2 regions of the Streptomyces sp. NPDC046712 genome follow, and region 2 is predicted to be linked to the other one. Evidence: riboswitches for the same ligand, from Rfam matches in the RefSeq annotation. Region 2 holds a riboswitch; the other holds the start of a gene.

Region 1 (6,513 bases), on a different contig from region 2:
AGAGTCATCTGATCACCACCCGGGAGCGCCTGCGTGACCAGGTGGCCCACGCTCTGCGGGCCGCGCTGATCTCCGGCGAGCTGAAGCCCGGCGAGGTGTACTCGGCGCCGGGCCTGGCGGAGGACTTCGGCATCTCCGCGACGCCAGTACGGGAGGCCATGCTCGACCTCGCCCGCGAGGGCCTGGTCGAGCCGGTGCGCAACAAGGGTTTCCGGGTCACCGAGGTCAACGAACGCGACCTGGACCAGTACACGGACATCCGGCTGCTCATCGAGGTGCCGACGGTGGGCCGGGTGACGCTGACGGCGGACCGTGAGGAGCTTCGGGCGCTGCGTCCGATCGCGGAGGAGATCGTGGCGGCGGCGCGCGCCCACGACCTCATCGGCTACCTGGAGTCCGACCGCCGCTTCCACCTCACGCTGCTCGGGCTCTCCGGCAACGAGCGCCTGGTCGAGACCGTCGGCGACCTGCGGAAACGGTCCCGGCTCTACGGCCTGACGGCGCTGGACGAGCGGGGTGAGCTGCTGCCCTCCGCCGAGGAGCATCTGGAGCTTCTCGACCTCATGCTGGCGGGCGACGCGATGGGCGCCGAGGCCTGCATGGTGCGGCATCTCAGCCACGTACGCTCCCTGTGGGCGCGGGACGCCTCCCGTACGACGTCGGCCGCGGCGGCGCCCCCTCCGCGCACCCCGTCCCGCTGAGGTCGAGCTCCCGGGCGAATCGTCCGATAATGGACCTCATGGCCCCTAAGACAGCTCGGAAGCATCCCCCCTCGACCCTGTCCGTCAAGGGCCGTGACCTGCGTCTGCGGACGATCGGATTCGTCGCGCTCGCCGGTATCGCGATCTGGTTCATCGCCGTGAACACGGGGTCGGTCACGATCAGGCTCTGGGTCCCCACCGTGACCCTGCCCCTCTGGAGCGTCCTGACGGTCACGCTCATCGTCGGAATGATCCTCGGTCTGTTCATCGCCCATCGGCGGGCCCGGCGCTGACCGGCCCGCATCCTGTCGCCGACCCCGCCGGCGCAGGTGATCGCGGCGCGAACGGCCGGGGTGTCCGTGCCGGCCATCGGGAGCCGATGAGCCCCATTGGTTCGTCCTGCCACCAATCAGAGCCCAACCTCTCACCACCCCTCGGAAGTTCACCCAAGAATTACCGCACGGATCTATACCTTTAAGGCCGCCTCCCCCATCCTGTCCTCGGTGTGCCACTGGGGCACGCAGTGACGCGAGAGGCGGGGCATGACTCCCATCAGCCGCAGGGGTTTCGTCGGTATCGGGGCAGGTCTCGTGGCGAGTGCCGCCCTCCCCACGGGCACGGCATCGGCCACCGCCGCGGCCGCCACGGGCACCATCACCGACGTCAAGCACGTGGTGATCCTCATGCAGGAGAACCGCAGCTTCGACCACTACTTCGGCAGGCTGCGCGGCGTCCGCGGCTTCGGCGACCGGGCCGCCGGCAACATCCCGGGCGGCTGGGGGACCTTCAACCAGCCCAACTGGGGTGGCCGGCAGTACCCGTGGAAGCTCAGCGCCACCCCGCCCGCCGGTGGTGTCGACGGCGAGACCCTGGCCCAGTGCAACGGCGACCTTCCGCACAGCTGGACCTCGCAGCACGCGGCCTGGAACAAGGGCCGCATGGACAACTGGGTGACCGGGGTCGGCAACACCCGCACCCTCGGCTACCTCGACCGCGGCGACATCCCCTTCCACTACGCCCTCGCCGACAACTACACCGTCTGCGACGCGTACTTCTGCTCCGCGCTCAGCGCCACGGGCCCCAACCGCACCTTCCTGTGGAGCGGCAAGATCGACGCGTCCAGCAAGGACGGCGGCGACGAGTCCGGGCTCACCTGGGAGACGTACGCCGAGGCACTCCAGCGCGCCGGTGTGAGCTGGAAGGTCTACCAGAACGCGCAGGACAACTACGGCGACAACGGCCTCGCGTACTTCAAGAGGTTCACCGACGCCCGGCCCGGCGACCCGCTGTACGACCGCGGCATGGGATCGGTCCCCAAGGTCACGGGCTCGACCCCGGACGACATCGCCGCCGCGATCCGCGCCGACGTCCTCGCCGGCACGCTCCCCCAGGTCTCCTGGGTCGTGGCCAACGAGGCCTTCTCCGAGCACCCGTACGCCCCGCCCGGTGACGGCGCGCACTTCGTGGACCTCGTCTACCGTGCGCTCGCCGCGAACCCCGAGGTCTTCGACGGGACGGTCCTCTTCCTCAACTACGACGAGAACGACGGCTTCTTCGACCACGTCCCGCCGCCGGTCGCCCCGCCCGGCACCCCGGGCGAGTACCTCGACGGCGTCCCGATCGGTCTCGGCTTCCGCGTCCCGATGCTCGTCATGTCCCCGTGGACGCGAGGCGGCTGGGTGAGCTCCGAGGTCTTCGACCACACCTCCGTCCTGCGTTTCATGGAGACCTGGACGACCGCCCTCGGCACCCCCGCCACCTGCCCCAACATCAGCGCCTGGCGGCGCAAGGTGACGGGCGACCTGACCGGGGTCTTCGACTTCGCGCACCCCGTCCACGGCGTGCCCTCGGGCCTGCCCTCCACCGCCAAGGTGATCGGGCAGTCCACCTGCGGCCCGCTGCCCAACCCCGTGCCGCAGGACAACGCCCTGCCCGCGCAGGAGGCCGGCACCCGACCGGCGCGCGCCGTGCCGTACCAGGTCAACGGCAACCTCGACCGGTTCGAGTTCGGCGCGGCGGGGAAGATCCTGGCCTGGTTCTCCATGACGAACCAGGGCGCGCAGGCGAAGCGCGCCGCGCACTTCACGATCCATCCGCACCAGTACCGGGACACGGCCGCCTGGCAGTACACCGTCGACGCGGGCGCGACGTCGACGGACTACTTCAACATCGGGACGGGCTCGGGCTCGGGCAAGTACGACATCTCGATGATGGGCCCGAACCGCTTCCTGCGCCGTTTCATCGGCGACGCGTCGAAGGCGGGCAAGGCCATCGAGGTCGCGGCCCGCTTCGCGACCGAGCCGGGCACCGGGAAGACGGCGATCTACTTCACGATGACCAACAACTCCGCCGCTCCGGTGACCTTCACCATCCGTTCGAACGCCTACCGCACCGACGGGCCGTGGACGTACACGGTCGCGGCGAACTCCTCGCGCGAGGACTTCTTCAACGCCGTGGCCTACCACAACGGCTGGTACGACTTCACGATCCTGGCCGACATCGACGGCACCTGGTCGCGCCGTTACACAGGTCACATCGAGACGGGCGCGGCAAGCGTCACAGGCTGACGTACACCACCAGGTCCTACCAAAAGGGATACAAGGGGTTTTACCTCACCCTTGTATCCCTTTTCTCAACTCAGCTGAATTTACTGGAATGACCGATTTGACACCTCGGGTGAGATGAATCACGCCAGGGGGTGACGGGGGCCTTTCGACACCTTCCGTCCCCTTGCCCGGCAAGGAAGTTCGGCCCGTCGGGAGCGATGGAGAACGCCTCCTCGAATTACCCGCGTACCCGGCGTCTTGTTTCTGTCGACATTTCTCGCCTACGGTCACCTCGACCCGGACGGACCGCCGAATCCTGCCACCGTCCGAAAAGACCGACCATTCACCCGAAGGCAGGAGCGGGGGACCCACTATTCGCCGGCCCGGATTCTCCGGAACGGCTCGGGGTGAAGTCGCACATGTGCGGCCGGGCATCTCCAGCCCGAACCCGACAGCTCACCCCGCAGGCGCCGGAGAGGAATGCAACATGCCCGCTCACGGTAAGCACCGGCGCCCCAGGCGACGTCCCCTGACCCGCGGTATCGCCCTCGCGAGCACGGGTGGTGCCGCACTGGCCCTGCCCCTGGTCGCCACGGCCACCGCCCACGCGGCGCCCCAGTCGGCCCCGGAGATCGCCCCCGCCGAGAAGACCGTCTTCAGCGCCCCGGCCAAGATCGCGGAATCAATTCCCACCGCGCAGAATTCTCCCGCGAAGATCTATAAGGTCGTCCGCGGCGACTCCCTTTCGTTGATCGCGCAGGAGCAGGATGTGCAGGGTGGCTGGAAGGCCCTGTACCGAGCGAATCGCAGCGTCGTGGGTGACAACCCGTCACTTATCCATCCTGGACTCGAACTGACGCTCCGCGGGAAATCCGCCGCCGCTCCGAAGAAGCCGAAGTCCACGCCCCGTACGGACTCCGACCGGGCCGACCGCTCGCAGCAGCGCAGCGCCACCCCCGGCAAGGCGGCTCCCACGAAGGCGGCCCCGAAGAAGGCCGCCACCGCCGCCGCTGCCCCCGCGGCCGCGGCCGCGGCTGCCAAGAGCTACAGCAACGACCTCGACGGCTGGATCCGCGAATCGCTGGACGTCATGGCGAAGTACGGCATCCCCGGCACGTACGAGGGCATCCACCGCAACATCATGCGTGAGTCCTCGGGCAACCCGCAGGCCATCAACCTCTGGGACTCCAACGCCGTGAAGGGCACCCCGTCCAAGGGTCTCCTCCAGGTCATCGAGCCGACCTTCCTCGCCTACCACGTGCCCGGCACGTCGATGGACCTCTTCGACCCCGTCGCCAACATCACCGCGGCCTGCAACTACGCCGCGGACCGCTACGGCTCCATCGACAACGTCAACGGGCCCTACTGACCCCCGCGGCGTGACTGAAAGGCCCCGGCCCCCTCGTGGGGCCGGGGCTTCGTCGTCCCTCCAAGCGGTATGGGGTATTCCGTCCCGCGACATGGACATGCCGGGGCAGTATGGCCGCCTGATGATCCGCGGCCGGGGACCGCGGGTCCCGTCCCAGGGGGGAACCACAGATGAAGAGAGCTCTTGCCGTGCCGGCTGCCGCCATCGCGCTGGCCGGTCTGCTCACGGCGGCCGGTCCCGCGGCGGCGGACACCGGCGGGGCCGAGACCGCCGCGGGATGCGCGAGCGGCCCGCAGGTCCTGCCTTCGCTGCCGCCCGCCGCCGGCGGCGGCATCTCCACCGAGGGTGTGCACGACCTCGGCCCGCGCGGCCTGGCCGTGGGGGCGAGTGGGGGTCTGCCCGTGTACTGGACGGGTGAGCGACTGCGCCGGGTACCGATGCCCGAGGGCTACGACGAAGGCACGGTCCGGGCCGTCAACCGGCAGGGACTCATGGCCGGTTGGGTGAGCCGGCGGTCGGACCGCGCGACGGCACTGTTCACCTACCGCCCCGGGGCGCCGTCGGTGCGGCTGCTCACCGAGGGCGTGGCCCCGGGCGCGGCCGACGTCGACGTCAGCGACACCGGGATCGTCGCGGCCGTCGACGCCGACGGGACGGCGAAGGCATGGCGCGGCGGAGAGGTCGTGCGGACCCTGCCGCTGCCGCCGGACGCCGGTCCGGGCACCGTCGTCACACGCGTCACCGGCATCAACGCGCGCGGCGACGTGATCGGCGCGGCCGAGCAGTCGTACGACGGCCCCGACGGCTGGACCTGGAGCTCCTTCCCGGTCCTGTGGCCGGGGGACGGCGGCCCGGCCCGCGCGCTGCCGGTCGCCCGCGCGGAGTATCTGGTGCACAACATGGCCGAGGGCATCGACGACGCGGGGCGGGTGGTCGGGTACGTCTCGGTCAGCGACCGGTACGACCCGGAGCGCGAGCCGCAGACCTGGACGCCCCCGTACCAGGATCACGGCTCCTCCCCCGGCGTCCTGGCCGGGCAGACAGAAGGCGACTTCGGGGCGGTCAGCCCGACGACCGGTGTCTCGGTCGGCACGGCCATGACCCACGGGGAGGACACCACGGCGGTGCCGTACCAGGCGCAGCTGTGGCCCGGCCACGGACCGGTCCTCGCCCTGCCCTCCCTCGCCGCGGACCGCGACGCGTCGGCCCGCGCCGTGTCCGACGACGACCGGGTCGGCGGGGTCGCCGTCGACGCCTCGTGGGTCGCCCACCCGGTGATCTGGCACTGCGCGAGCCGTCAGGCGTACGTGCCCTAGGCCTGTCCGGCGGATCAGGGTCGGACATGCCGCGGCCCCAGGCCCCCAGGGCCTGGGGGATGCGGCGAGGTGCCGTGCCAGGCGTCGCGGACCCGGCCATGATCCGCCGGACAGGCCCTGGGGCTGTCTTCCGGATCATGCCGGATCGGCGAGCGGCGTCCGGTGCGTGCCAGGCGTCGCGAGCCTGGCAAGATCCGGAAGGCACCCCCTAGGGCACCAGGTCCTGGGGCCGGGTGGAGCTCTGGGCGGTGGCCGTGGTGTGGGCGCTCTCGGCGCGGCGCACGGCCACCCGCAGGGTCACGGTGGCCGCGAGACCCGCCACCAGGCCCCAGGTCAGGGCGGCCGGGACGCCGCCGCCCAGGACCGCGGACATGTGCAGCAGCCCCCAGCGCAGGCCGGCCCCGTCCGTCGCCAGCCGCAGGACCTGGCTCGCGAGCAGCCCGAGGACGGTCGCGCAGACCGCGCCCGCCGCCATGGCCGGGACGGTGGCCCGGGTGAGCAGTCCGGGCAGCCGCCGCAGTGCGAACCACACCACGGCGAGCAGCAGCACGTCGGCGGCCCGGTACAGCAGCCAGTCGCCG
Region 2 (6,513 bases):
CGTGCCACCTCAGCTCCGGGGGCTCGAGGAGCCACTCCGCGGTGGACGAGGGACGGGTGCGGAAGCGGCCCACGGCCGGGAGGCGGTCGTGGTGGAGCCGGGCCACGCCGAGGTGCTCCAGGACCGGGACGGTCTCGGCGAGGAAGCCGGGCGGGCCCGCGACGTACACCTCGTGGGAGGGCCAGTTGCCGCAGGCGTACAGCGCGTGGATCAGCCGCTCGGTGGCCTGGTCGCGCCGGTGGCGTGGCGCGGAGGTGATGTACGTGACGTTCAGCCCGGGTATGCGCTCCTTCAGGCGCGCGACGTCCTCCCGCCCGTACAGGTACTCCTTGGCCCGGGCGACCAGGAAGAGCCGGCCCTCGACGGACCCGGGCTCCTGCGCCACCTCTTCGAGGAGGGCCTTGACCGGCGCCCAGCCGGTCCCTGCGGCGATGTAGGTCCGGGGCCGGCCCGGCGCGCTCTGTAAGGTCAGCGCGCCGCCCGGCGCGCTCAGCCGCAGCGGCTCGCCCACGCGCACCTCGTCGACGAGCGCCGTGCTCATCGCGCCGCCGGGGATCCGGCTGATGTGCAGATCGACCGTCCCGTCCGCCCGGGCGGCGTTGGCCAGGGAGTACGTCCGCCACACCCGCGGCACGCGCAGCGAGCTGACGCCGACGTACTGGCCGGGCAGGTACGCGAAGGGCTGCCGCGGGCGCAGGGTCAGCACGGCCAGGTCCTCGCCGAGCCGCTCGTGGCGCGTCACGACGGCGTCCCACCAGGCCGGCTCCCCGTCCGCCGCCGCCTCCTCGGCGCCCCGGATCATCAGCTCGGCTACGTACCCGTACGCCTCGGTCCACGCCTTCTCGGCCTCGATGTTCCAGGCGGCCCCGGCGGCGTGCGCGAAGGCGGCGGTGAGGCTGGCCCCGACGGCGGCGTAGAGGGCGGGCGCGGCCAGGAACTTGCGGTGGTCGCGGCCCAGATGGGCGAGGTACGCCGGCAGCCGGGGGTCCTCCAGGTGGGTCACGACATGGGTGAGCGCGGCGAAGAGCCGGTCGCGCTGGGGTCGCATGTCCTCGGGGAAGAGCTCGCGGACGCCCGGGTTGTGCCAGAAGAGATGGGAGTAGAAGAAGGTGACGGCGTGTTCGGCCCGTCTCTCGACGACGGCGAACGTGCTTCTGAGCAACTGGGCATCCACGCGGATGAATCTAGGTCACGCGTCTTCACAGGACGATCACATCGCCGGACCCGAGGACGTCCCGAGCCGCCCCGAGCCGTGCCCGGCCGTCGGGAAGCCGGCGCGATGGCGACCTTGTACCGTCTCAGGGTGAGCACGCCCCCCGCCCCCGAGCTCTTCACCTGGGAGTTCGCGACCGATCCGTACCCCGCCTACGCCTGGCTGCGCGAGCACGCGCCCGTCCACCGGGCGAAGCTGCCCAGCGGGGTCGAGGCCTGGCTGGTGACGCGGTACGCCGACGCCCGGCAGGCCCTCGCCGACCAGCGTCTGTCGAAGAACCCGGCGCACCACGACGAGCCCGCGCACGCCAAGGGGAAGACGGGGATCCCGGGGGAGCGCAAGGCCGAGCTGATGACACATCTGCTCAACATCGACCCGCCGGACCACACCCGGCTGCGGCGGCTGGTGTCGAAGGCGTTCACCCCGCGCCGGGTCGCCGAGTTCGCACCGCGGGTGCAGGAGCTGACGGACCGGCTGATCGACTCCTTCGCGGAGAAGGGGGAGGCCGACCTCATCCACGAGTTCGCCTTCCCGCTGCCCATCTACGCGATCTGCGACCTGCTCGGCGTTCCCCGCGAGGACCAGGACGACTTCCGGGACTGGGCCGGGATGATGATCCGGCACGGCGGAGGGCCGCGCGGCGGGGTGGCGCGGTCGGTCAAGAAGATGCGCGGCTATCTCGCGGAGCTGATCCACCGCAAGCGGCTCGACCCGGGCGACGATCTGATCTCCGGGCTCATCAAGGCGTCCGACCACGGCGAGCACCTCACCGAGAACGAGGCCGCCGCGATGGCGTTCATCCTTCTCTTCGCGGGGTTCGAGACCACCGTCAACCTCATCGGCAACGGCGTGTACGCCCTGCTGCGCAACCCGGGCGAGCGCGCGCGTCTCCAGGCCTCGCTCGCGGCGGGGGAGCGGGGTCTGCTGGAGACCGGGGTCGAGGAGCTGCTGCGTTACGACGGGCCGGTGGAGCTGGCGACCTGGCGGTACGCCATGGAGCCGCTGACCATCGGCGGGCAGGAGATCCCGGCGGGCGACCCGGTCCTCGTCGTGCTCGCCGCCGCCGACCGTGACCCGGCACGCTTCGACGAGCCGGACACCCTCGATCTGTCGCGGCGTGACAACCAGCACCTGGGGTACGGGCACGGCATCCACTACTGCATCGGCGCCCCGCTCGCCCGACTCGAGGGACAGATCGCGCTCGCGACGCTGCTGACTCGCCTGCCGGACCTCCGACTTGCCGCCGATCCTGCCGATCTGCGCTGGCGCGGCGGGCTCATCATGCGTGGATTGCGCACGCTTCCTGTCGAGTTCGCACCACTTGCGCGCTGACGGTCCGTCAAGACTGTGACTTTTACGTGATCTCCGCTGCATCGACTTGTGACTGACGTTCGAATGCCGCTACGTTCACCGTCACCTCAGCAGTCACGCGAAAGGCACCCCGCATGCGCTCCGGGAACGGACGACACCGCAGACCCCGCCAGGCCCCCGCCATCGTTGTCGCCGCAGGCGTGACGGGATCGGCCCTCGCGCTGCCGCTGCTCGCGGCCGGCTCCGCCTCCGCGGCCGACGCCGCCACCTGGGACCGGGTCGCCGAGTGCGAGTCGGGCGGTCTGTGGAGCGCCCACTTCGGCAACGGGCTCTACGGCGGGCTCCAGTTCACCCAGGAGACCTGGGAGGCGTACGGCGGCCTGGTGTACGCGACCAGCGCGGACCTCGCCAGCCGCGCCCAGCAGATCGCGGTGGCCGAGACGGCGCTCGCCGGGGGATCCACCCAGTGGGCCACCTGCGCCCCGATCGCCGGACTGACGAACGACGGCGCCGCACCCGGCGTCGACCCGGGCCCGGCCGTCACGCCGGCGGAGCCCACGGGTCCCGTCGCGGAGTCGAACCGCACGGCGGGCCTTCCGCCCACCTCGGCGGCCACCACCCCCGAGACGGCCGGCCCCGAGACCACCGCGCCCGTGACTCCGGCCCCTGACGCCACCACGGAGACGCCCGCCACGTCCACCACGCCCTCCGCGCCCGCGACCCCGGGCACCGGCAAGCATCGCGGTGACGCGGCCCCGGAGGAGACAGTCAATCCGGACAAGGATGGCGAAACGGGTCGCCATGCCGCGCCGACTGACGCGCCGACAAGCGGCGCGACGCCCGGTACGGATGTCATCAATCCGGACGTTGCGGACGGAACGGGCTCCGAGGGCGGCAAGGGCGTCGAGAACACCAAGGACGTTACGGACATCAAGGGCAAGTCCGGCGAATACACCGTGCAGCCGGGTGACAACCTCACCGAGATTGCTCGGGAGAACGAACTCCCGGGTGGCTGGGGCGCCCTCTACGACGCCAACCGCTCCACGGTGGGCGCCGATCCGGACCTCATCCTCCCTGGCCAGAGCCTCGACCTGACGATCGATCTGCCTGGAGCGACGGGTTAGTTCGGGACTGTATGTCCGGTTCTGAGCAAGTGAGACATGGGTCTCTTTGTCTCAACTGGCGTGTCGCGTCCGCAAACTTTGCTTCCGTCACCTCTCACCTGCGTAAACACCCTTCGTCCCGAAGCAAGTACGGGCGATTTTTCCTCAATGGACGTCTTTGAACTTCGGAGAGGTCTGTGTCTACGGTCGTCACCGCTCGCCACCGCGGGCCCCGTCGACCGGTACGCCGAATCCTGCCGTCGGCCGATGGGAACAGTCGTCGCGTCATGCGCCGAAGGCAGGAGCGGGGGACCCAAGGTAAGTGCCGCCCCCGGCCGTTGAGACAGACGGCCACGGAGCGGCTTGGGGTGAAGCCGCGCGCTAGGTCGCGCGGCCGGGCAACTCACATGGCCCGAACCCGACAGCTCACCTCGTAGGCGTCGGTGAGGAGAAGTCCCATGCTGTTTTCCGCCAAGGGCAAACACCGTCGTCCCTCCAAGGCCGCCCGCGCCGTCGCCCTCGCCGGTGTCGCCGGTGTCGCCGTCGCCGCCCCGCTGATGACCGCCGGGTCCGCCTCGGCCGCCACCGCCTCCGAGTGGGACGCCGTCGCCCAGTGCGAGTCCGGCGGCAACTGGTCCATCAACACCGGCAACGGCTACTACGGCGGCCTGCAGTTCTCCGCCTCCACCTGGGCCGCCTACGGTGGCACCGCGTACGCCGCCACCGCCGACCAGGCCTCGAAGTCGCAGCAGATCGAGATCGCCGAGAAGGTCCTGGCCGGCCAGGGCAAGGGCGCGTGGCCGAGCTGTGGCGTGGGCCTCTCCGGCGCCGCGTACACCGGCGGCACCGCCGAGAGCGCCCCCGCCCCGGAGCGGACGGCCGAGCAGCCGACCACCCGCAGCGAGCAGCGCCCGGCTCCGAAGGTGACGCCCAGGAAGGCCGAGTCGAAGAAGACCGTCACCACCCCGACCGGCAAGAAGGTCAAGAAGGGCGACGGCGAGTACAAGGTCGTCGCCGGCGACACCCTGAGCAAGATCGCCGCCGCCCACGACGTCAAGGGTGGCTGGGAGAAGCTCTTCCAGCTCAACAAGGACGTCGTCGAGGACGCCGACCTGATCTACCCGGGCCAGCAGCTTCACCTGAAGTGAGCCCGGCGGTTCGCGTGAGTCCGGCGGCTCACGCGGCCCCTACGACCCTCCCGCGGTGACCACCCCGGCCCGTCGCGCCCCTTCCCCCGTGCGCGACGGGCCGGGGTTTCCGCGTTACCGGGCCGGGGCCGGGTGCAGTGGGGCGGGGTTTCTCGCGTTACCGGAGGGTAGCTTCGGGGTCATTCGTCCCCTGATGCATGCCCTTGGGTCCTTTTTCGTCCCAGGGGGCGGGCGCCCGGCTGGCTGGAGCCCCGGAGCCGGTTAGGCTCTTGTCGCAAGGCCAAAGCGACCCTGCACAGCTTGCGTCACATCTAGCGTCACATCCCAGAAGGAGATGCTCGTGCCGTCCATCGACGTCGTCGTAGCCCGGGAAATCCTGGACTCCCGAGGCAACCCCACGGTCGAGGTCGAGGTCGGCCTCGACGACGGCAGCACCGGCCGTGCTGCCGTTCCGTCCGGTGCCTCCACCGGTGCGTTCGAGGCCATTGAGCTCCGTGACGGAGACAAGAACCGCTACCAGGGCAAGGGCGTCGAGAAGGCCGTCCTCGCCGTGATCGAGCAGATCGGCCCGGAGCTCGTCGGCTACGACGCCACCGAGCAGCGCCTGATCGACCAGGCCATGTTCGACCTGGACGCCACCGACAACAAGGCCTCGCTCGGCGCCAACGCCATCCTCGGCGTCTCCCTCGCCGTCGCGCACGCCGCGTCCGAGGCCTCCGACCTTCCGCTCTTCCGCTACCTGGGCGGCCCGAACGCGCACCTGCTGCCCGTTCCGATGATGAACATCCTGAACGGCGGCTCGCACGCCGACTCCAACGTGGACATCCAGGAGTTCATGATCGCGCCGATCGGCGCGGAGTCCTTCTCCGAGGCCCTGCGCTGGGGCACCGAGGTCTACCACACCCTCAAGTCCGTCCTGAAGACCAAGGGCCTGTCCACCGGTCTCGGCGACGAGGGCGGCTTCGCCCCGAACCTCGGCTCCAACCGCGAGGCGCTCGACCTCATCCTCGAGGCCATCAAGCAGGCCGGCTACGTCCCGGGCAAGGACATCGCGCTGGCGCTCGACGTCGCCGCGTCCGAGTTCTACAAGGACGGCTCGTACGAGTTCGAGGGCAAGTCCCGCTCGGCCGCCGAGATGACGGACTACTACGCCGAGCTCGTCGACGCGTACCCGCTGGTCTCCATCGAGGACCCGCTGTTCGAGGACGACTGGGCCGGCTGGAAGGCCATCACCGACAAGCTCGGCGCCAAGGTGCAGCTCGTCGGCGACGACCTGTTCGTCACCAACCCGGAGCGCCTGGCCCGCGGCATCGATGAGGGCACCGCCAACGCCCTGCTCGTCAAGGTCAACCAGATCGGTTCGCTGACCGAGACCCTGGACGCCGTCGAGCTGGCCCAGCGCAACGGTTTCAAGTGCATGATGTCCCACCGCTCCGGCGAGACCGAGGACGTCACCATCGCCGACCTCGCCGTCGCCACCAACTGCGGCCAGATCAAGACCGGCGCCCCGGCCCGCTCCGAGCGCGTCGCCAAGTACAACCAGCTGCTGCGCATCGAGGAGATCCTCGACGACGCCGCGGTCTACGCCGGCCGCAGCGCCTTCCCGCGCTTCAAGGGCTGACACCGGCTCAGGGGCCGACAGCCCCGTCGTACATACGTCCCCGCACTCGGTCCCGTACCGTGTGCGGGGACGCACGTATGCAGGGGAGGCGGAACACATGGCCGCGAAGGACCGGGA

Evidence for each region. A riboswitch is a leader RNA that binds a small molecule or an ion and turns the genes downstream of it on or off. The one in region 2 is predicted to bind cyclic di-AMP.
Region 1: it holds a riboswitch for cyclic di-AMP, as region 2 does, so the genes downstream of both, ABZ939_RS33775 (LysM peptidoglycan-binding domain-containing protein) here and ABZ939_RS14275 (transglycosylase family protein) in region 2, are expected to answer to the same signal.

Annotation. Positions count from the first base shown of each region.
Region 1 covers NZ_JBEYYW010000038.1:43,931-50,443, reverse strand. Annotated here, with positions in the region: gene ABZ939_RS33790 (GntR family transcriptional regulator) at 1-701, shown strand, start outside; gene ABZ939_RS33785 (LapA family protein) at 740-994, shown strand; gene ABZ939_RS33780 (phosphocholine-specific phospholipase C) at 1,244-3,268, shown strand; cyclic di-AMP (ydaO/yuaA leader) riboswitch at 3,545-3,730, shown strand; gene ABZ939_RS33775 (LysM peptidoglycan-binding domain-containing protein) at 3,735-4,616, shown strand; gene ABZ939_RS33770 (hypothetical protein) at 4,787-5,932, shown strand; gene ABZ939_RS33765 (hypothetical protein) at 6,141-6,513, opposite strand, start outside.
Region 2 covers NZ_JBEYYW010000009.1:61,696-68,208, reverse strand. Annotated here, with positions in the region: gene ABZ939_RS14290 (globin domain-containing protein) at 1-1,174, opposite strand, end outside; gene ABZ939_RS14285 (cytochrome P450) at 1,304-2,545, shown strand; gene ABZ939_RS14280 (transglycosylase family protein) at 2,725-3,648, shown strand; cyclic di-AMP (ydaO/yuaA leader) riboswitch at 3,908-4,082, shown strand; gene ABZ939_RS14275 (transglycosylase family protein) at 4,086-4,775, shown strand; gene eno (phosphopyruvate hydratase) at 5,110-6,396, shown strand; gene ABZ939_RS14265 (septum formation initiator family protein) at 6,494-6,513, shown strand, end outside.